2 regions of the Stenotrophomonas sp. YJH_SMC_57 genome follow, and region 1 is predicted to be linked to the other one. Evidence: riboswitches for the same ligand, from Rfam matches in the RefSeq annotation. Region 1 holds a riboswitch; the other holds the start of a gene.
The links. Region 1 has a riboswitch for cobalamin ahead of AC5P7U_RS07010 (epoxyqueuosine reductase QueH). Riboswitches for the same ligand answer to the same signal wherever they lie in the genome.

Region 1 (10,427 bases):
CGGCCTGGGCTGCATGGGCCTGCAGGACGTGTTCTTCCGCAAGCGCCTGCCGTTCGACAGCGCCGAAGCCCGCGCCCTGTCGAAGAAGATCGCCGAAGCGATCTACTTCCACGCGCTGGAAACCTCCTGCGAGCTGGCCCAGGAACGCGGCAAGCACCCGTCGTTCAACGACACCCGTGCCGCCAGCGGCGAACTGCAGTTCGACGCCTGGAACGTGGTGCCGGAAGACACCGCACGCTGGGATGCCCTGCGTGAGCGCATCAAGGAACACGGCCTGCGCAACTCGCTGATGATCGCGATTGCCCCGACCGCGACCATTGCTTCGATCGCCGGCTGCTACGAGTGCGTCGAGCCGCAGGTGTCCAACCTGTTCAAGCGCGAGACCCTGTCCGGTGACTTCCTGCAGGTCAACCGCTACCTGGTGAACGAGCTGAAGAAGCTGGGCCTGTGGACCGCCGACATGCGCGATGCGATCAAGCTGGCCGAAGGCTCCATCGCCGGCGTGGCACAGATTCCGGAGACGCTGCGCGAGGTCTACCGCACCGCGTGGGAACTGCCGATGCGTTCGCTGATCGACATGGCCGCCGAGCGTGGCGCCTTCATCGACCAGTCGGCCTCGCTCAACCTGTTCATGGAAAGCCCGAACATCGGCGCGATGTCCTCCATGTACATGTACGCCTGGAAGCAGGGCATCAAGACCACCTACTACCTGCGTTCGCGCCCGGCCACCAAGATCGCCAAGACCACGGTGAGCAGCGCGGCCCCGGCCAAGGTGTTCAGCCCGGACGAAGCCATCGCCTGCTCGCTGGAAAACCCGGAAGCCTGCGAGGCCTGCCAGTAAGAGCGGCACCGCCGCGCGGTAGTGCCGGCCGCTGGCCGGCAACCCCGGCCAACGATCATCACCCACGGTAGCGCCGGGCCATGCCCGGCGGCTCACCCAGGAATTCAAGGAAACACCCATGGCCGACAAGCCCAAGCAGATGCTGCTCGATCCCGGTTTTGAACTGACCCTGCGCCCGATGCGCTACCCGCAGTTCTATGACATGTACCGGAACGCGATCAAGAACACCTGGACGGTGGAAGAGATCAACTTCCAGATCGACATCACCGACCTGCACAGCAAGATGTCGCCGGGTGAGCGCCACCTGATCCACCGCCTGGTCGCGTTCTTTGCCACCGGCGATTCGATCGTGTCCAACAACCTGGTGCTGAACCTGTACCAGCACCTCAATGCGCCGGAAGCGCGCATGTACCTGTCGCGCCAGCTGTATGAAGAAGCGCTGCACGTGCAGTTCTACCTGACCCTGCTCGACAACTACCTGCCGGACCCGGAAGAGCGCGTCAAAGCGTTCGCCGCGGTGGAGAACATCGACTCGATCAAGAAGAAGGCCGATTTCTGCTTCAAGTGGATCGACTCGATCCAGGACCTGAAGCGCATCGAGACCCGTGCCGAGCGCCGCCAGTTCCTGCTCAACCAGATCTGCTTCGCTGCGTGCATCGAAGGACTGTTCTTCTTCGCTGCGTTCGCCTACGTGTACTACTTCCGTTCGCGCGGCCTGCTGCCGGGCCTGGCCTCGGGCACCAACTGGGTGTTCCGCGACGAGAGCGCGCACATGGAGTTCGCGTTCGAGTCGGTGCGCGTGGTGCGCGAGGAAGAGCCGGACCTGTTCGACGAAGAGATGAAGCAGCAGGTCTACGACATGCTGGCCGAAGCCATCGAGTGCGAAGTGCAGTTCGCCGAGGACGTACTGTCCGGCGGCGTAGCCGGCATTTCGACCCGCGACATGCGCCAGTACCTGCAGCACTGCGCCGACCAGCACTTCGCCAAGCTGGGCATGGAAAAGAAGTACAACGTGCGCAACCCGCTGCCGTTCATGGAACTGCAGGACGTGCAGGAGCTGACCAACTTCTTCGAACGCCGCGTCTCGGCCTACCAGGTCGGCGTGCAGGGCGAAGTCGCCTTCGACATGAACTTCTGATCGAACCGGTCAGGCCTGTCGCAACAAAAAACCCCGGCCAACGCCGGGGTTTTTTGTTTCTGCAGCGTCGAGCCATGCTCGACTGCTGTTCTCGACCCTGCAATCAGCGCCGCCCCTCCACCGCCATGCGCACCGCCAGCCCGGCCAGCACGGTGCCCATCAGCCAGCGCTGTACCGCCTGCCAGGTCGGGCGCGCGGCCAGGAAGCCGGCAATGCTGCCGGCCATCACCGCGATCACCGCGTTGACGCTGACGCTGACCGCGATCTGGGTGAAGCCCAGCACCAGTGACTGCACCAGCACGCTGCCATGCCCTTCCGGGTGCAGGAACTGCGGCAGCAGGGACAGGTACATCACCGCGATCTTCGGGTTCAGCAGGTTGGTCAGAAAGCCCATCGCGAACAGCCTGCGTGGGCCGTCCGGCGGCAGCTCGCGCACCGCGAACGGCGAGCGGCCGCCCGGCTTGAGCGCCTGCCAGGCCAGGTACAGCAGGTACAGCGCGCCACCGATGCGCAGCGCGTCATAGGCCAGCGGCACGGTCATCAGCAGGGCGGTGATGCCCAGCGCTGCGCACAGCATGTAGAACACGAAGCCCAGCGCCACCCCGCCCAGCGAGATCAGGCCGGCGCGGCGGCCCTGGCAGATCGAGCGCGAAACCAGGTAGATCATGTTCGGCCCGGGCGTGAGCACCATGCCCAGCGAGATGAGGGCGAAGGCCAGCAGATCGGAGGTCGCGGGCATGGGCGGTCCTGGCAGGGGGCGTGGCGCAGTGTAGCGCCACCTGCACGGGGCCTGGCTTAAAATCGCGGCACCCCACAGCGAAGCACCGCCCATGACCCCGATCCCCGAGACCGTGCCGCCCACCGAAGTGCGCATGGCCGAAATCGTCTTCCCCAACCACACCAACCATCTGGGCACCCTGTTCGGTGGCCAGGCGCTGGCGTGGATGGACAAGGCCGCCTTCCTGGCCGCCGCCCGCTACTCGCGCCGCACCGTAGTGACCGCGCGCAGCGACCAGGTCGACTTCAAGCTGCCGATCCGCATCGGCCAGATGGTGGAGACCATCGGCCGCATCGTCGAAGTGGGCCGCAGCTCGATGAAGGTCGAGGTCGAACTGGTGGCCGAAGACCTGCAAAGCGGCGAGCGCAAGCTGTGCACGCGCGGTCACTTCGTGATGATCGCGCTGGACGAGGAAGGCCACCCGATCGCGGTGCCGCCGCTGCCGGCGGCCTGACCCCGCCGGCTGAACCGGCGCTTGCGGGGGCGCATGCGCGCCCCCATCTGGCAGCCATGACCCTGCCGCTGACCGACTTCATCGACCGCGCCCAGCGCTTGTTCGTGCTGACCGGCGCCGGTTGCAGCACCGCCTCGGGCATTCCCGATTACCGCGATAGCGACGGCCAGTGGAAACGCACGCCGCCTGTGACCTACCAGGCCTTCATGGGCGAGGCGGCCACCCGGCAGCGCTACTGGGCACGCAGCCTGCTGGGCTGGCCGCGTTTCGGCCTGGCCCGGCCCAACGGCACCCACCAGGCACTGGCCGCGCTGGAAAGCCGCGGCAAGCTGCAGGTGTTGCTCACCCAGAACGTGGATGGCCTGCACCAGCGCGCCGGCAGCCAGAATGTGATCGACCTGCACGGCCGGCTGGATCTGGTGCGCTGCATGGGCTGCGAGCGCCGCAGCGGGCGCGAGGAGTTCCAGCAGCGCCTGCGCGAGGCCAACCCCGGCTGGGACGCGCTCGAGGCCGGCATCGCGCCCGATGGCGACGCCGATCTGGAAACGGATTTCTCCGCCTTCGTGGTGCCGGACTGCCCGCACTGTGGCGGCCTGCTGAAGCCGGACGTGGTGTTCTTCGGCGAAAACGTGCCGCGCGAGCGCGTGGCCGCCGTGCACGAGCACCTGCAGCAGGCCGATGCGGTGCTGGTGGTCGGCTCGTCGCTGATGGTCTATTCCGGCTTCCGCTTCGTGCAGGCCGCGGCCAGGGCGGGATTGCCGGTGGCGGCGCTGAACCGTGGCCGCACCCGCGCCGACGACCTGCTTCAGTTCAAGGACGAGCGCGATTGCGCAGAGGCGCTGGCCGCGTGGGCTTCGCCCTGAGCCGAGCCCACGCTCGGCTGCGGCAGGTCGCGCGAAACAGCGATCCATCCAGACGGTTGATTCGCAGGCCGTGCGGCGCTGCAATACGTCCCCCCATCCGCCTGTCCCCCCGCACCCCCGTGACCCAGCTGTTTTCGCCGATTTCGTTCGGCCCCCTGACCCTGTCCAACCGCATCGTGATCGCGCCGATGTGCCAGTACTCCGCCGAAGATGGCCGCGCCAGCGACTGGCACGCAATGCACCTTGGCAACCTGGCGCAGTCCGGCGCCGGACTGTTGATCCTGGAAGCCACCGCGGTCGAGCCGCGCGGGCGCATCAGCTGGGCCGACCTGGGCCTGTGGGATGACGGCACCGAGGCCGCGCTGGCGCAGGTGCTGACCAGCGTCCGCCGCTGGTCGCCGATGCCGCTGGGCATCCAGCTGGGCCATGCCGGCCGCAAGGCCTCGGTGAGGCGTCCGTGGGACGGCGGTGGCCAGCTGCCGGCCGACGATGCGCGTGGCTGGGCCACGGTGGCGCCGTCGCCGCTGCCGTTCCATGCCGCCGATCCGGCGCCGCAGGAACTGGACGAGGCCGCCATCGCCGACGTCATCGCCGCCTTTGCTGCCAGCGCGGTGCGCGCCGAGCGCCTCGGTTTCGAGCTGATCGAACTGCACGCCGCACACGGCTACCTGCTGCACCAGTTCCTGTCGCCGCTGAGCAACCGCCGCACCGATGGCTACGGCGGCTCGCTGCCGAACCGCCTGCGCCTGCTGGTGGAAGTATTCGACGCGGTGCGCGCGGCGGTATCGGACAAGGTCGCCGTGGGCGTGCGCATTTCCGCCAGCGACTGGGTCGACGGTGGCTGGGATCTGGTACAGAGCGAGGCGCTGGCGCAGGTGCTGGACGCGCGCGGCTGCAACTTCCTGCACGTCTCCAGCGGCGGCCTCGACGAACGCCAGAAGATCACCGTCGGCCCGGGTTACCAGGTGCCGTTCGCAGCCGCAATCAAGGCCAAGGTGCGCATGCCGGTCATTGCGGTGGGCATGATCACCGAGCCCGAGCAGGCCGAATCGATCCTGCGCCATCGCCACGCCGACGCGGTGGCACTGGCGCGCGGCATCCTCTACGACCCGCGTTGGCCGTGGCATGCCGCCGCCGCGCTGCGCGACAGCGTGGAACCGGCGCCGCAGTACCTGCGCTGCGAACCGCGTGATGCGCGCGGCGTATTCAAGGCACGCTGAGGCTCACACCCGCCAGGCCGGCGCCATGCCGGCCTGCAGGTGCTCGAACAGCGCGCGGATCTTGGCGGTGAAGTCGCGGCGGTCGCTGACGCAGAAATAGACCTCCATCGGTTCCGGCCGCCACGCGGTGTCTGCGCCGAACACCGCCTGCAGGCGGCCGTCGCGCAGGTACGGCTCGGCCACGAACGCCGCCAGCCGGGTGATGCCTGCACCTGCGGCAGCCAGCTCGGCCAGCGCATCAATGTCATCGCAGACCATGCTCGGCGGCAGCGCCGCGTCCACGCGCTGGCCGTCGTTCAGCAGGCCCCAGCGCAGCGGGCGGCCGTCGGTGGGGAAGCGGTGCAGCAGCCCGCGATGGCTGCCCAGTTCCGAGGGTTGCTGCGGCGTGCCGTGTGCCTTCAGGTAGGCCGGCGCGGCGCAGAACACGAACGGAATGCGTGCCAGCTGCCGCGCGACCACGCCATCTTCCAGCTGCGCACCGATGCGGATGCTGGCATCCACCGCTTCCGGTCCATGCTGCACGGCGCGGTCACTCAGGCGCAGCTCCAGCTGCAGTTGCGGGTAGCGTTGCTGCAGCGAAGGCAGCAACGGCGCAAGCACGTGGCGGCCGAACGCGCTGCTGCTGGCGATGCGCAGGGGCCCGGCCGGTTCGATGTCACCGGCGGTGACCATCGCCTGCGCGCGCGCCAGGTCGGCTTCGATGTGGCGTACCTGCGCCAGGTACAGCGCGCCGGCCTCGCTGAGTGCCAGCTGGCGCGTGCTTCGGTTCAGCAGCCGTACGCCCAGATGCGCCTCCAGCCGGTTGATGTTCTGGCCGACGGCGGTGGCGCTGATGCCAAGCGTGCGGGCCGCAGCGGCAATGCTGCCGGTCTCTGCGGTGCGGGTGAAGCTGCGGATCAGTTGCAACAGGTTCATGACCGACCAGCTTGCCATGCGGAAGGGCAAGTATCGCTTGGGACTGAACCAAGCCGTTCGGTTGCAACGGTGACCATCGATCCGTCGGGCCGGGCGCTGCCCTACACTCGGGCGATGCGCCCCGATTCCATCCTCACCCTGTCCTGCCCCGACCGTACCGGCATCGTCTACCGCGTGTCCGGCCTGTTGTTCGACCATGGCTGCAACATCCTCGACGCCCAGCAGTTCGGCGATGAGGAAAGCGGCCGCTTCTTCCTGCGCGTGCACTTCGACCGCGACGCCAGCCTGCCGCTGGACACCGTGCATGCCGCGATGGCCGCGCTGGCCGCCGACTACGGCATGGACTGGCAGCTGCATGATGGCCGTCGCCGCGCGCGCCTGCTGGTGCTCGTCAGCAAACAGGGGCATTGCCTGAACGACCTGCTGTTCCGCGCCCACAGCGGGCAGTTGAAAGTGGACATCGCCGCGGTGGCATCCAACCACGCCGACTTCGCGCCGCTGGCCGCGTCCTACCAGGTGCCGTTCCACCATCTGCCGGTGAACGCGGACACGCGTGCAGTGCAGGAACAGCAGATCATCGATCTGGTCGAGCGCGAACGCATCGACCTGGTGGTACTGGCGCGCTACATGCAGATTCTCTCGCCCACGCTGTGCCGCGCCCTGGCTGGCCGCGCGATCAACATCCACCACAGCTTCCTGCCCAGCTTCAAGGGCGCGCAGCCGTATCACCAGGCACACGCGCGCGGGGTCAAGATCATCGGCGCCACCGCGCACTACGTCACCGAGGATCTGGACGAAGGCCCGATCATCGAACAGGACGTCGCGCGCGTGGACCATGCCATGGCACCGCGTGAGCTGGTGCGGCTGGGCAGTGATACCGAATCGCTGGTATTGGCGCGTGCCGTGCGCCGGCATGTCGAGCACCGCATCCTGCTCAACGGGCATCGCACGGTGGTGTTCCGGTAGTGCCGGCCGCTGGCCGGCAACTGCAGGGATCCCGGGATTGCCGGCCAGCGGCCGGCACTACCGTTGTCGGTCAGGCGACCGCGATCCCGGCCTTGCCCAGCGCCTCGCGCACCATCGCGTCGTTGGCCTCGGTCACCGGCCGGGTCAGGTCCCACAGGAACTTCACCTTGAAGCCGGATTTCACCGCATCCTGCGCGCTCCACAGCACGCAGTAGTCGCGGGCCAGGCCGCACACATGCACTTCGCGGATGCGGCGCTCGTGCAGCCAGCCGGCCAGGCCGGTTGGCGGGCGCTCGCCGTCAGGGCCGTGGTTCTCGCGGAAGGCGCTGTACGAATCCACCTGTTGGCGCGTGCCCTTGCGCAGGATGAGGTCGGCCACGGTCCAGTCCACGCCCGGGTGCAGCGCGGCGCCGGCGCTGCCCTGCACGCAGTGGTCAGGCCACAGGGTCTGCGGCTGTGCGTGCAGCAGGATGGTCTCGAACGGGCGCTTGCCGGGGTGCTGGCTGGCGAACGAGGCGTGGTCGGCCGGGTGCCAGTCCTGGGTGGCCACCACCGTGCGGTAGTGGCGCTGTGCCAGCAGCGCGGCAATCGGTGCCACCAGCGCATCGCCCTGCTCGCAGGCCAGCGTGCCACCCGGCATGAAGTCCGGCTGCAGGTCGATCACCAGCAGGGCGACATCGGCGGGCAGGGCGGTCATGGCAGGTCCGGCACAACGGAAGGGGCGACCAGCGTGGCCGCCCCATGCCCACACGTCAATCGCCCTGCGGGGTCTCAGCGTCCTGCCCGTAGTACAGCAGGCCGATCTTGATCCGCTCGCGGCCGTTCTCGCGGCGGTGGCGGTTGGCATCGCGCAGCGAGTACACGCAGCCGCAGTATTCCTGCTGGTAGAACTGCTCGCGCTTGCTGATCTCGATCATGCGGCTGGCACCGCCACCCTTGCGCCAGTTGTAGTCCCAGTACTGCAGGCCTTCATAGCGCGAGGCGGCGCGAATGCCGCAGTCGTTGATCTGCGCCATGTTCTTCCAGCGCGAGATGCCCAGCGACGAACTGATGGTGTCGTAGCCGTGTTCATGCGCGTACAGCGCGGTGCGTTCGAAACGCATGTCGAAGCACATCGTGCAGCGGATGCCGCGCTCGGGCTCGTTCTCCATGCCGCGCGCGCGGCTGAACCAGTTGTCGGTGTCGTAGTCGCAGTCGATGAAGGGGATGTCGTGCTGCTCGGCGAAGCGGATGTTCTCCTGCTTGCGCAGCTCGTATTCCTTCACCGGATGGATGTTGGGGTTGTAGAAGAAGATCGCGTAGTCGATCCCGGAGGCGGTGATCGCCTCCATCACTTCGCCGGAGCAGGGCGCGCAGCAGGAGTGCAGCAGCAGGCGCTTGCCGTCGGCCGGCAGGATCAGGGTGGGGCGTTGGAGCTCGGTCATCGTCAGGTACCGCATGGACCGCCGGCAACGGCGGTGGCCCATGCATCAGCGCGTGGGAAGCAGCTCTGGGCAGCTACCGCGGAAAAGGCGCGCGCGGCCGCTCCGCCTGCACGCGCAGGACAGCGACGGCCCCGGCACCCTCCCCGCGGAGAGTCCAGGTCGAGTCAGGGGACGGTCGTGTCCCCCGGCCGGGGCCGGTCTTCGGGCTGATGGACACGGGCCGCAGCCCACCTACTACCCGCCGCTTCCCAGGCGTGAGCCCAGTGCTGTTGGCAGGATTCGTTTCCATTCACCGCTGCGGGGCAGCTCCGGAATGGGCGCGCCAGGCGCCTTCACCGGATTCCCGTTTAAATCCATCCCGTCATCCGAACCTGGGATGGATACCTTCGGCGTGTGCACGGTGGACCCGTTGGCCGTGATGGTCAAGGGCCCAGGACCCTGCAGTGCTGTGGCCCACTTCTCAGGCTGTGAGAGCGCCTCTTGCCATACTGGACACCGGCAGACGGGAGGTGGTTCGTGGCGGACAAGTACTGCGATCTGGTCATGAAGGGCGGCATCACCAGCGGCATCGTGTACCCCAATGCGGTACTGGCGCTGGCCCGCGAGTATCGGTTCAAGAGCATTGGCGGCACCTCGGCCGGCGCCATCGCCGCCGCGGTGGCGGCCGCGGCGGCGTGTGGCGACCGTCGCCAGCAGGCGGGCGAACACCTGCCCGGCGACGCCGGTTATGGCGGGCTGTCGGCGGTGTCGGCCCAGCTGTCGCGGCGCGGCTTCATCTACAGCCTGTTCCAGCCGGCACGCGGGGCACGCGCGGCCTACCGGCTGCTGGTGGTGCTGACCGGCAGCGCCCGCTTGCCGCACAAGCTGCTGTGCCTGGCGGTGGCCGTGTTCGAGATCGCGCCGCTGGAGGTGCTGGTGTCGCTGGCGCTGCTGCTCGGCCTGGGCTGGTGGGGAGGCGGCTGGAGCGGGGTGGCCGCCACGTTGCTGCCGTCGCTGCTGTGTGCCTACGGGGCCGGCGTGGCCGGTGCCGCGCTGCGGGTGGCGCGGGTGGCACGGCGCAACCTGCTGGGCCTGTGCAGCGGGCTCGGCCGCGATGCGCGCAAGCCCGCCCTCACCGAGTGGCTGCACGCGTGCCTGCAGCAGCTGGCCGGCAAGCCGCTGGATGCTCCGTTGACCTTCGCCGATCTGCACGACGCGCCGCGCTACCCCGGCGAGCCGGACAGCCCGCATGCGATCAGCCTGCAGATGATCACCACCTGCGTATCGCACAACGAGCCGCGCACGCTGCCGCTGGGCGGCGCGCAGTTCTGGTTCCTGCGCGAGGAGTTCGAGCAGCTGTTCCCGGCCAGCGTGGTGCAGTGGCTGGTACAGCAGGCTGGCCCGCCGCTGGAGGTGGAGGGGCGCCAGTACTACCACCTGCCGCAGGGCCCGCAGCTGCCGGTGCTGGTGGCCACGCGGATGAGCCTGAGTTTCCCGCTGCTGATCAGCGCGGTACCGCTGCATGAACCCTCGCGCCGCGAACGACGCTGCGAACCGACCGCACCGGCGGCCGATGCGGAGCACAACGTGGCCGACAGCATGGAAGGGCTGACCAGTGCCGGGCAGACCTGCGGTCCGGTCATCACCGCCTTCCGCATCTGCTGGTTCTCCGATGGCGGCATCAGCAGCAACTTCCCGATCCACCTGTTCGATGCGGCGTTGCCACGCTGGCCGACTTTCGCCATCAACCTGGTCTACCCGCAGCATGCCGAGGATGTGAGCCATGGCAGCAGCGGCCGCCAGGCGCTGGAGCATGCGGTGTTCCTGCCCACCGAGAATCGCCACGGCT
Region 2 (10,427 bases), on a different contig from region 1:
CCAGTCCAGGTCCTCCACCGCCTGCAGGCGCTTGAAGGCTTCGCGGTGGGCCAGTGCGTACGGCTTGTAGGCCTCCGGGAAGTTCGGGGTATCCACCAGCTGCACGCCGGGGGCGACTTCCAGGCTGCCGGCACCGCCGACCACCACCAGGCGCGGCACACCGGCCGTGCGCGCGGCCGCGGCCAGCTGCGCGGCGACCTCGCCGACCCGGCCGATGTCATCGCCCGGGCGCGGGCCATAGGCGCTGGCCAGCACGTCGTGGCCGGCGATGGCGGCGACCAGCGCGTCCTGGTCATCCAGCGAAGCGATCACCGGATGGGCGCCGGCCAGCTCGGCCGGAAGATCCTGCGCGCTGCGCACGATGACGGTGAGTTCGTGGCCGTGGGCCAGCGCGTGGCGCGCGATCTGGCGGCCGATGTTGCCGGTGGAACCAACGAGGGCGATCTTCATTGCGGGACTCCGTGAGGCGGTGTGGGGTGGGAATGGGGCCACTCTAGGCCGCTGCAGTCGCTCGAAAAACAGCGTATAACGCGCTTGTTTGTTGCATGGAACGAGCATATGGACCGATTGACCGCCATGACCGTGTTCGTCGAGGTCGCCGAGCGCGGCAGCCTGACCGCGGCCGCCGAGGTGCTGGACATGTCGCGGGCGATGGTCAGTCGCTATCTGGCCGAGGTCGAAGGCTGGCTGGGTGCGCGCCTGCTGCACCGGACCACGCGCCGGGTCAGCCTGACCGGTCCCGGCGAAGCGGCGCTGGCGCGCTTCCGGCAGATGCTGGAGATCGGCGAGGCGCTGCAGGGCGAGCTGGCCAGCGATGATCCCGAGCCGCACGGCACGCTGCGGGTGACCGCCAGCGTGTCGTTCGGGCAGAGCCACCTGGCGCGTGCAGTGGCCGGTTTCGTCGCACGCCACCCGGCGGCGCGCATCGAGCTGCTGCTGGTCGATCGCACGGTGAACCTGGTGGAGGAGCGGGTGGACCTGGCGGTGCGCATCGCGCGCCAGATCGACCCCAGCCTGATCGCGCGGCGGCTGGCCACCTGCCGCTCGGTGCTGTGCGCGACGCCGTCCTACCTGCAGGCGCACGGCACGCCGACCGCTCCCGAGCACCTGGCCGCGCACAACTGCCTGACCCACCACTACGTCGGCAAGAGCCTGTGGCAGCTGCACCGCGACGGCCGTTCGCTGTCGGTGGCGGTGGGCGGCAACATCAGTGCCAATGAAGCCTCGCTGCTGCTGGAAGCGGTGCGTGCCGGGGCCGGCATCGCGATGCTGCCGACCTACCAGGTAGCACCGCTGCTGCGCACTGGCGAACTGATCGAACTGCTGCCGGAATTCAGCCTGGACGAACTCGGCATTCATGCCGTGTACGCATCACGGCGCCAGCAGCCCGCTATCATGCGGCGATTCCTGGACTTCCTGGGCGAGTGTTTCGCCAGCCCGGCCTTCCAGGACCTGGATTGGCGCCCGCCGGGCAAGGAGAACACATGAACCATGGACAGGCCTTGATCGACCACAACCGTGCTGCCTGGGACCGCCAGGCCAGCGAGGTGCGCGAATGGTCGCGCCCGGTTGAAAGCTCGACGATTGCCGCTGCACGCGAAGGGCGCTGGCAGGTGCATCTGACGCCGCGCGCACTTCCGTTGGACTGGCTGGGCGATGTACGCGGCCGCCGCATCCTGTGCCTGGCTTCGGGCGGTGGACAGCAGGCGCCGGTACTGGCCGCGGCCGGCGCTGATGTCACCGTGTTCGACCTGTCCGACGGGCAGCTGGAGCAGGACCGTCAGGTCGCCGCGCGCGATGGCCTGCAGTTGCGCACGGTGCAGGGCGACATGCGCGATCTGCACGCCTTCGCCAACGGCAGTTTCGATGTGGTGTTCCAGCCGATCTCGAACCTGTACGTGCCCGACGTGCGGCCGGTGTGGAGCGAGTGCCATCGCGTGCTTGCGCGCGACGGCCTGCTGATGACCAGCTTCTACAACCCGGTGCTGTTCGTCGGCGCACGTGATCCGCAGCTGGATGCGCAGGGCTTGATCCGCCCGCAGTACGCCATTCCCTATTCGGACCTGGAAGACCTGGCGCCGGCCGAACGCGAGGCCAAGCTGGCGCGCGGCGATGCGCTCACCTTCGGCCACAGCCTGACCGAACTCATCGGCGGCCAGCTTGACGCCGGCTTCGTCATCGATCGCTTCATGGAAGACTGGCAGCCGCAGCCGCGCTTCCTGATCGACCGCTATCTGCCCACGTTCCTGGCCACCCGCGCGCGCAGGATCGGCTGAAGCGGGCCTGCAAAAAAACAGGCCGACGTACAATGGACGGCCCCACGTCGCACAGGTGCCGTCCCTTGTCGTATCCCTATCCGCTGGTCGTGTTCGACCTCGATGGCACGCTGGTCGACAGCGCGGCCGATATCGCCGAAGCACTGAACCGCACGCTGGAAGACATTGGTGTGGCGCGCGTGCCGGAAACCACGGTGCTGGGCTGGATCGGCGATGGTGTGCGTCGCCTGGTGGAGCAGGCCGTGCATGCCGCCGGCCGCGAGCTCGACCTGGCCGCGGTGATGCCGGTGTTCATGGTGCACTACCGCGAATGCCTGCTGCGCAGCCCACGCCTGTTCGATGGCGTGGCCGAGGCGCTGGCACAGCTGCGTGCGCGCAACGTGCCGCTGGCGATCTGCACCAACAAGCCCGAAGCGCTGGTGCCACCACTGCTGCAGCACCTGGGCATCGGCGACGCGTTCGCGCTGATACTGGGCGGCGACTCGCTGCCGCAGCGCAAGCCCAGTGGTGAACCGCTGCGCCACATCGCTGCGCACTTCGGGTTGCCGGTAGGCGCCTGCCTGATGGTCGGTGATTCGCTGACCGACTATCGCGCCGCTGAAGAGGCCGGCATGCCGATCGCGCTGGTGCGCTATGGCTATCCGCGTGGCCTGGATCTGGCCACCGCACATGCGGTGGCCGTGATCGACGACCTGCGTGAGCTGCCGGGGTTGCAGCGCTGACGCAACGGACGTCTCTGGTCGCCGGCCGGTCACCCGGGCCGACGCAACGGGTAGTGCCGGCCGCTGGCCGGCAACCCGGAACGCTCTCCCGAAGGTCATGATGCTGCCGGCCAGCGGCCGGCACTACCATGACCGTTGCGGTCATCTCGGCTGGTAACGCACGCTCAGCTGGTACTCGCGGCCGGGCTGGTTGAACCACGCCACGGTCTCGTACCTGCGGTCGAACACGTTGGCCGCACGCGCCAGCAGCGACCACGACGGCGTCAGCGCGTACTCGGCACGCAGGTCCAGCGTGCCGTAGCCGCTGACCTTCACCGAGTTGCCGGCGTTGTCATAGCGCTTGCCCGCGCCCTGCACTGTCAGGCCGGCGCGGAAATCGCCGAAGCGGCGATCGATGTCCAGGCGCGCGGTCTGCTGCGCGCGGCGCGGCAGCCAGTTGTCGAACTGGCTGCTGCCCCGGGTGCGGTTGCGCGGGTCGGTGTGGCTCAGCTGCGCGTTGATATCGAAGCCGGCCAGCAGCACGCCACCGGTCAGCTCGGCGCCGCGGATACGCGCCTTCTCCACCTGCTGCATCTTCATCGTGAGCGCATCGTAGGTGATCAGGTCATCGATGCGGGTCTCGTACACGTCCAGGCCCCAATGCCAGCCCTGGCCCTGTTGAGAAACACCGAGGTTGGCGCTCCTGGACTTCTCCGGCTTCAACGTCGGCACGCCGCTCCACAGGTCGTACAGGTCGCTGAAGGTCGGTGCCTTGAAGGCGGTGCCGTAGCTGGCATTGACGCGCAGGCCGTGCGCCAGCTGCATCGCCCAGCCAAGGCTGCCGGTGGCATGGTTGCCGAACTGCTGGTTGTCGTCGTTACGCGCGCTGGCCTGCAGCTGGTGGCGGCCGAAGCGGCCCTGGTACTGCACGAACACACCGGTGTTGCGGCGGCTGTCAACGAGGTAGCCCGCGCTGCTGCCATCCAGGTTGTCTTCGCTCCAGTCCACGCCGGCACTCAGCAGCTGGCCCTCGGCCAGGCCGAAATCCCCCTGCAGCGAGGCGCTGTTGCGGTGGGTCTGCGCACTACCGAATACGCCCGGCGCGCCATAGTTGTCTGATTCGTTGTCACTGCGGCCGACGTTGGCAGTGAATGCCAGGCGCTCGGACGGGGTGTAGCGCACCTTGCCGGCCAGCACCTGCTGGCGGGTTTCAGAGTAGTTGTAGTAGCCGTCGTAGTGGTTCCTGCCGTCGGCACGCAGCGCGCTGCCTTCCACGTTCCACTGGTCGTTGAAGGTGTAGCCGCCACGCAGGCTCTTGGACAGGTTGCGGTAGCCGTCGCGGTCGGGTTCGTCGGCAAAGCAGCCGGCAGTGAACACCGAGGAAGAGCCGCGGCAGGCGTCTATGCCATCGGAATGCTGGTAGGCGATGTCGGCGCCGAACCAGCCGCGTTCGGTGCCACCCCCGATGCCGCCGCTGGCTTCGCGCAGGCCGTTGCTGCCGCCACCGAGCTGGAAGTGCGGAGCAAAATCGCCCTGGTTGCGGCGGGTGAAGATCTGGATGACGCCACCGATGGCGTCGGCGCCGTACAGGCTGGACTGCGGGCCACGCACGATCTCCACGCGCTCGATCTGCGCCAGCGGCAGATCCTGATACATGGCCAGGCCGAGGTCGGCGCTGTTGATGCGCACGCCGTCGACCAGCACCACGGTGTGGCCGGAGTTGGTGCCGCGAAGGAACAGCGAGCTCTGCTTGCCAAGGCCACCGGTGTTGGTCAGGTTGATGCCGGCGCGGCCGCGCAGCAGTTCCTGCAGCGAGGTGGCCTGGCTGGATTCGATCTGCGCGCGATCGATCACCTGGGCCGGCGCGATGCTGTCCTGCAGGGCGATCGGTGTGCGGGTGGCGGTGACCAGTACCTGGTCGAGCGCGGTGGTGTCATTGGCGGCCTGCGCCAGCGTGGGCAGCGTGGCCAGTACGGCCAGGGTGAGCATTCGGGTCTGCAGCTTCATCTGGGGGACTCCAGGTGCTGCGCACGCCCGCGCAGCGAAGGGGAGGAGCCGCGAAGCCAGGCACGCGCCGATGCCACGGCCGACGCCGTGCTCATCCAGCGCCATGCCCACCGCATCGCGACCTGAGGCTTCCGGGCCGGTCTCCGGGCTTGCCGCCGGGTGGCGCGAGGCCACCGTCCAGGCGCCTTCCCATGCGCGCGGCACAGTGGCGTTGTTGCCTGGAACTGACGTGCTTACCGTTGCGGGGGCAGCGCCGGCCTGGCGTGGAATCACGCGTCACCGGCTTCCCGTTTCAACCTGCCGGCCAAGGCCGCAGGTCACCTGGAAGTGCGCGCAGTCTACGGCATCGCCAGCTGGTAGAGTGAGAGGTGTCGCACGCGCTTCTGGTTGGAACCTGGAACATGATTGCAAAGGATCGCCTGCAGTTCCTCGACTCGCTTCGGGGCTTGGCTGCCGTCTATGTTGTGTTGTATCACGTCCAGTCGATGCCGACGCCCACGTTGTCTGTCGCGGGCTGGTTGTTGCCGGTGCTGCACCTGGGGGCCACGGGTGTCGCATTGTTCTTCGTGATCAGCGCATTTTCCCTGTGCTATACCCAGCCTCGCCACAGAGCCAGCGGTCGGCCGTTGCTGAGCTTCTACCTGCACCGCTTCCTGCGCATCGCGCCGCTGTTCTATCTGCTGCTGGCGTTCTCGATTTTCCGCGATGGCCGGGGTAGCCATGCCGGCCATCCGTGGGCCGAGATCATTGCCAATGCCACATTCACATTCAACCTCTTCCCCGGTTGGGACCAGGGAATTGTCTGGGCCAGCTGGGCAGTCGGGGTCGAGATGCTGTTCTATGCGATCTTCCCTGTGTTGTACCTGTGGGTGAATGACGGGCGCCGGGCCTGGATGCTCCTCCTGGCGCTGTTGGGGCTGGCGGCGTTGGCCGGAACTGGCTCGCTGGGAGCACGCGTGGAGGCTTCGCTGGGCAGCTACGGCTGGCTGACGCACGCGCCTGTGTTCGCGATGGGGCTGGTGGCGTATCACGCATACAACGCTCTCTCGCGGCTGCCTTCCGCGCAGGCGCGCGGGTGGGGAATGGCTCTGAACGCTACCGGTGGCCTGGTGCTGCTGCTGGTCATGACAGGAACAGTGGGCGGCTGGAGCGGAGCGAGCCAATGGCAACTGGCGGGCCTTGGCTACCTGGCATTGCTGGTGGGTTGTTCGCAATGCCCGCCACGCTGGTTGATCAACCGGGCGACAGCCTGGCTGGGTACGGTGAGCTACTCGCTCTACCTGGGGCATCCCATTGTGATCGCCTTGCTCGCGCCGGTGTTTGGCAGGCTGCTGGCGGTCACGGGTGGCGGGACAACCGGCTATCTGCTGTGCGCTGCGCTGGTACTGGCAGTCGCACTGCCGTTGGCCGCGCTGGGGCATCGCTGCATCGAAGCACCGATGATCAGGTTGGGCAAACGCGTGATGGCATCGCTGTCCGCATCAGGTGCAGGGGCCTCATCCAGGCAGGCGGAGGGCGGCCCACGCTAGAATGGCGCGCCCCACTACGGGGATGCTGTCCGGAAGTGGGGTTCATGATGTTGCTTCAATCGTCGATTTTACCTGCGCCGTCCGCGACGCAGTCGTTGGCCAGCGCTTCATATACGGTTGCACTACCGTGATCCTCGACCTGGTCCGCCATGCCGGCAACGGTCGCGATGAGTTCCTCGATGGCCGCACCGATCCACCGCAGCTGGCCCCGCTGCCACAGGGACTGGTCGATGCCTATGCCGCACAGCCGTGGGAGCGGGTGATCAGCTCGCCGCGGCTGCGCTCGCTGCACACGGCGATGGCGCTGGCCACCGCGCGCGGCCTGGATGTGGAGGCGGACGAAGAGTGGGAGGAACTGGATTTCGGTGATTGGGACGGCCAGTCCCTGTTCGATCTGCCGGAAGACGCGTTGGCGGCGTTCCATGCCGACCCGCATGCGTATCCGCCGCCGAATGGTGAGAGCTGGGGCCACTTCGAGCGGCGCATTGCGCGCGCGCTGGATCGCCTGCTTGATGACGATGACCCGCTGCCGACACTGGTGGTCAGCCACGGTGGCCCGCTGCGCATGGTGCTTTCGCAGGTGTGCGGCCTGCCAATGTCGCTGTGCTGGGCGCTGCGCATCGACCATGGCACGCGCCTGCGGGTACGGCTGGAACGCGGTGAAGCAGGTCTGGTAGGCGAACTGCTGGAACTGCAGCAGCCCTGAGCGCACCCGCCGGGCATGGCCTGGCGCTACCGATCCCGCATCACAGTGGTAGTGCCGGCCGCTGGCCGGCATCCCCAGGAACGCGGAGGGCTCAATCCTCGTCGGCGCTCTCGGCGACGCTGTCTTCAGCGTCATCGTCGGCATCGAAGCGTTGCTCATGCACCGGGCCCGAAGCCGGGCCGGCTGCCTTCAATGGATGCGCGGCGATGCGTGCTTCGTAGTCCTGCACCAGTGCTTCGCGTTGTGGCTCGCTCAGTTCCTGCCAATGGCAGTCCAGCAACGCGCCTTCCAGCGAGTACAGCAGGTTCAGGCTGGGCTTGAAGCCCGCGCGCTTGACCTTGACGAAGGCGCCGACCGCACCGATCGCGGCCAGGTCCTCGCGGCTGCGCAGGCCGACCTGGCGCAGCCATGCCGCACTCTTCGGGCCGATGTTGCGCAGTTTCGGTGCGCTCATCCCAGGGCCTCGACGAACACGTGGGCGATGGCTTCCAGCCCGGCCTGGTCCTCGGCATCGAAGCGGCCCACCTTGGGGCTGTCGATGTCGAACACGCCGATCAGCTCATCACCGCGCAGCAGCGGCACCACCAGTTCCGAACGCGAGGCCGAGTCGCAGGCGATATGGCCGGGGAAGGCATCGACGTCGTCCACGCGCTGGGTCACGCGCTGGCTGGCGGCCGCGCCGCACACGCCCTTGTCCAGCGGGATGCGCACGCAGGCCGGCAGGCCCTGGAACGGGCCGACCACCAGTTCCTTGCCGTCGTACAGGTAGAAGCCGACCCAGTTCAGATCGGGCAGGGCGTGGTAGACCAGCGCGGAGAGGTTGGCCGCGTTGGCGATGCGGTCGGACTCGGCGTAGACCAGGCCACGGGCCTGTTCCAGCAGCTGGGCGTATTGTTCCGGCTTGCTGCCGGTGAGCGAGGCATTGGCGAACATGCCCGCAGTCTAGCAAGCGTGCGGGGCCGGCGATAATGCACGCTCTGTTGCCCTGCTGGAGCCCATCAATGCCATTGCCCGCCGCGCTGCCACCTGCCCTGTTCGTGACCGGCACCGATACCGGGATCGGCAAGACCGCGGTCAGCACCGCGCTGCTGCACGCACTGCGCCGTCGTGGCCTGCGTGCAGTCGGCATGAAGCCGGTAGCCAGCGGCAGCGAGGATCTGGGGCAGGGCCTGCGCAACGAGGACGCGCTGGCCCTGCAGGCGGCCAGCTGGCCGGTGCCGGACTATGCCGACCTGAATCCGTATGCGTTGCGGCACCCCTTGGCACCGGAGCTGGCCGCTGCCGAAGATGGCGTGCAGGTGGAGCTGGCGCCGATGGTGGCCGCGTTCGAGCGGCTGCGCGCACAGGCCGATATCGTGGTGGTGGAGGGCGTTGGCGGTTGGTTGGCGCCGGTCTCGGCCACGCTGGACCAGCTGGACCTGGTGCGCGCGCTGCAGCTGCCGGTGCTGCTGGTGGTGGGCATGCGGCTGGGCTGCGTCAACCATGCGCGGCTGACCGCGCAGTCGTTGCAGGCCAGCGGCGTGGCGTGCCTGGGCTGGGTCGGCAACCACATCGACCCGGCCATGCAGCGCCAGGACGAGAACTTCGCCACGCTGCGGCAGCGCCTGCCGATGCCGTGCTGGGGCCGGCTGCGGCACCTGCCGGGGGCAAATGGCGAAGCGCTGGCCGCGCACCTGTAGTGCCGGCCGCTGGCCGGCAATCCCGGGATCGCTGGATGGATGCAGTTGCCGGCCAGCGGCCGGCACTACCGTGCTGCAGCCGCCAGCTCGCGCGCGATCGCGCCCAGCCGTTCCACCGCACCGATGAAGCGCGCATCCAGGGTCTGGCAGCACGACAGCCGCAGGCAATGCCGGTAGCGGGCGCCGCGCGAATAGACCTGGCCGGGCATGAACACGATGTCCTCCTGCAGCGCACGCTCGAACAGTTCGCGCGTATCCACGCCCGGCAGTTCCAGCCAAAGCAGGAAACCGCCCTGCGGCTCGGTGGCGCGGGTGCCAGCCGGGAAGTGCTCGGCTACCAGCTGGCGCAGCCGTCCCACCTGCTCGCGATACAGGCGACGCATGCGGTGCAGGTGGTGCTCGTAGCTGCCCGCCTCCAGGTAGGCGGCCACCGCATCGCCGAGTAGTTGCGGTTCGCCGCCGGTGGACTGGAACTTCAGCAGCGCGATGCGCTCGGCGAAGCGGCCACCCTCCAGCCAGCCGATGCGATAGTCCGGCGCCAGCGTCTTGGAAAACCCACCGACCACCATCACCCATCCGTCGCGATCGAAGGCCTTGAGCAAGGGCGCAGGCGGTTCGCAGAACTGCAGCTCGGCATACACCGCATCTTCGATCAGCGGCAGCTGGCGTGCATTGACCAGTTCGGCCAGTCGCTGCTTGGCGGATGTGGGCATGGTGCAGCCCAGCGGGTTGTGCACGGTCGGCATCACCACCAGCGCGGCCAGCGATGTGTGTTCGAGCAGGGCCCCCAGGGCATCGACATCCAGTCCCTGTTGCGGGTGGGTGGGCAATTCGATGGCCCGCAGGCCGAGGGTGGCCAGCAAGGGATACAGGTTGAAGTAGGAGGGCGCCTCGATGCCGACCGCATCGCCGGGCCGGGTGACGGCACGCAGCGCGAGCTGCAGCGCTTCCATCGCGCCATGGGTCAGCAGCAGGCGGTCGCTGTGGGTGTGCAGGCCCATGCGCGGACCGCGGCGCACGATCTGCGCCAGCAGCCGCGGCGAGCCATTCGGGCGTGCATAGGTTTCCACCGTCTGCTGGCCGTGGCGCAGCACCTGTGCGGTGTGCCGGGCCAGCTGCGCCCCGGGATAGAACTGGCGACCACGGGGGCCGGCGAAGGCCAGGTCGATGACGCCGGGTCGGCGTTGTGCCTCCAGCACGCGGGCCATCAGCGCCTGCTGCAGCGGCGCGGTGGGCGCCGACGGCGTATCGCGCAGCGAACGTTCCGGCACCGACAAGCGCGGTGCGACTTCGAAGCCCGCTTTGGGCCGTGGAATCACCAGGCCGGCATCTTCCAGCTGACGATAGGCCGCGATCACGGTGTTCAGGCTGAGCCTGCGCTGCAGCGCCATCTGCCGCAGCGAGGGCAGGCGGCTGCCAACCGGAAGCCGACCGCCGTGGATGGCTTCGGCCAGTTCATCGGACAGCCGCTGGTAGCGGGGAGGGATCATCGCGCTCTGGTCATCTGTATCCATCGAAGTTCCCACCAA

Region 2: it holds a riboswitch for cobalamin, as region 1 does, so the genes downstream of both, btuB (TonB-dependent vitamin B12 receptor) here and AC5P7U_RS07010 (epoxyqueuosine reductase QueH) in region 1, are expected to answer to the same signal.

What each region holds. Positions count from the first base shown of each region.
Region 1 is NZ_JCAFSZ010000004.1:257,497-267,923, forward strand. Features, by position in the region: gene AC5P7U_RS06965 (ribonucleoside-diphosphate reductase subunit alpha) at 1-841, shown strand, start outside; gene AC5P7U_RS06970 (ribonucleotide-diphosphate reductase subunit beta) at 960-1,979, shown strand; gene AC5P7U_RS06975 (LysE family translocator) at 2,083-2,718, opposite strand; gene AC5P7U_RS06980 (acyl-CoA thioesterase) at 2,810-3,211, shown strand; gene AC5P7U_RS06985 (NAD-dependent protein deacetylase) at 3,268-4,074, shown strand; gene AC5P7U_RS06990 (NADH:flavin oxidoreductase/NADH oxidase) at 4,194-5,294, shown strand; gene AC5P7U_RS06995 (LysR family transcriptional regulator) at 5,298-6,209, opposite strand; gene purU (formyltetrahydrofolate deformylase) at 6,324-7,175, shown strand; gene pncA (bifunctional nicotinamidase/pyrazinamidase) at 7,246-7,872, opposite strand; gene AC5P7U_RS07010 (epoxyqueuosine reductase QueH) at 7,928-8,614, opposite strand; cobalamin riboswitch at 8,792-8,984, opposite strand; gene AC5P7U_RS07015 (patatin-like phospholipase family protein) at 9,116-10,427, shown strand, end outside.
Region 2 is NZ_JCAFSZ010000008.1:238,251-248,677, reverse strand. Features, by position in the region: gene AC5P7U_RS13000 (NAD(P)-dependent oxidoreductase) at 1-450, opposite strand, end outside; gene AC5P7U_RS12995 (LysR family transcriptional regulator) at 559-1,488, shown strand; gene AC5P7U_RS12990 (class I SAM-dependent methyltransferase) at 1,485-2,276, shown strand; gene gph (phosphoglycolate phosphatase) at 2,342-2,998, shown strand; gene btuB (TonB-dependent vitamin B12 receptor) at 3,140-4,984, opposite strand; cobalamin riboswitch at 5,102-5,324, opposite strand; gene AC5P7U_RS12975 (acyltransferase family protein) at 5,386-6,513, shown strand; gene AC5P7U_RS12970 (histidine phosphatase family protein) at 6,641-7,219, shown strand; gene AC5P7U_RS12965 (TfoX/Sxy family protein) at 7,311-7,673, opposite strand; gene AC5P7U_RS12960 (GAF domain-containing protein) at 7,670-8,152, opposite strand; gene bioD (dethiobiotin synthase) at 8,221-8,898, shown strand; gene AC5P7U_RS12950 (aminotransferase-like domain-containing protein) at 8,964-10,412, opposite strand.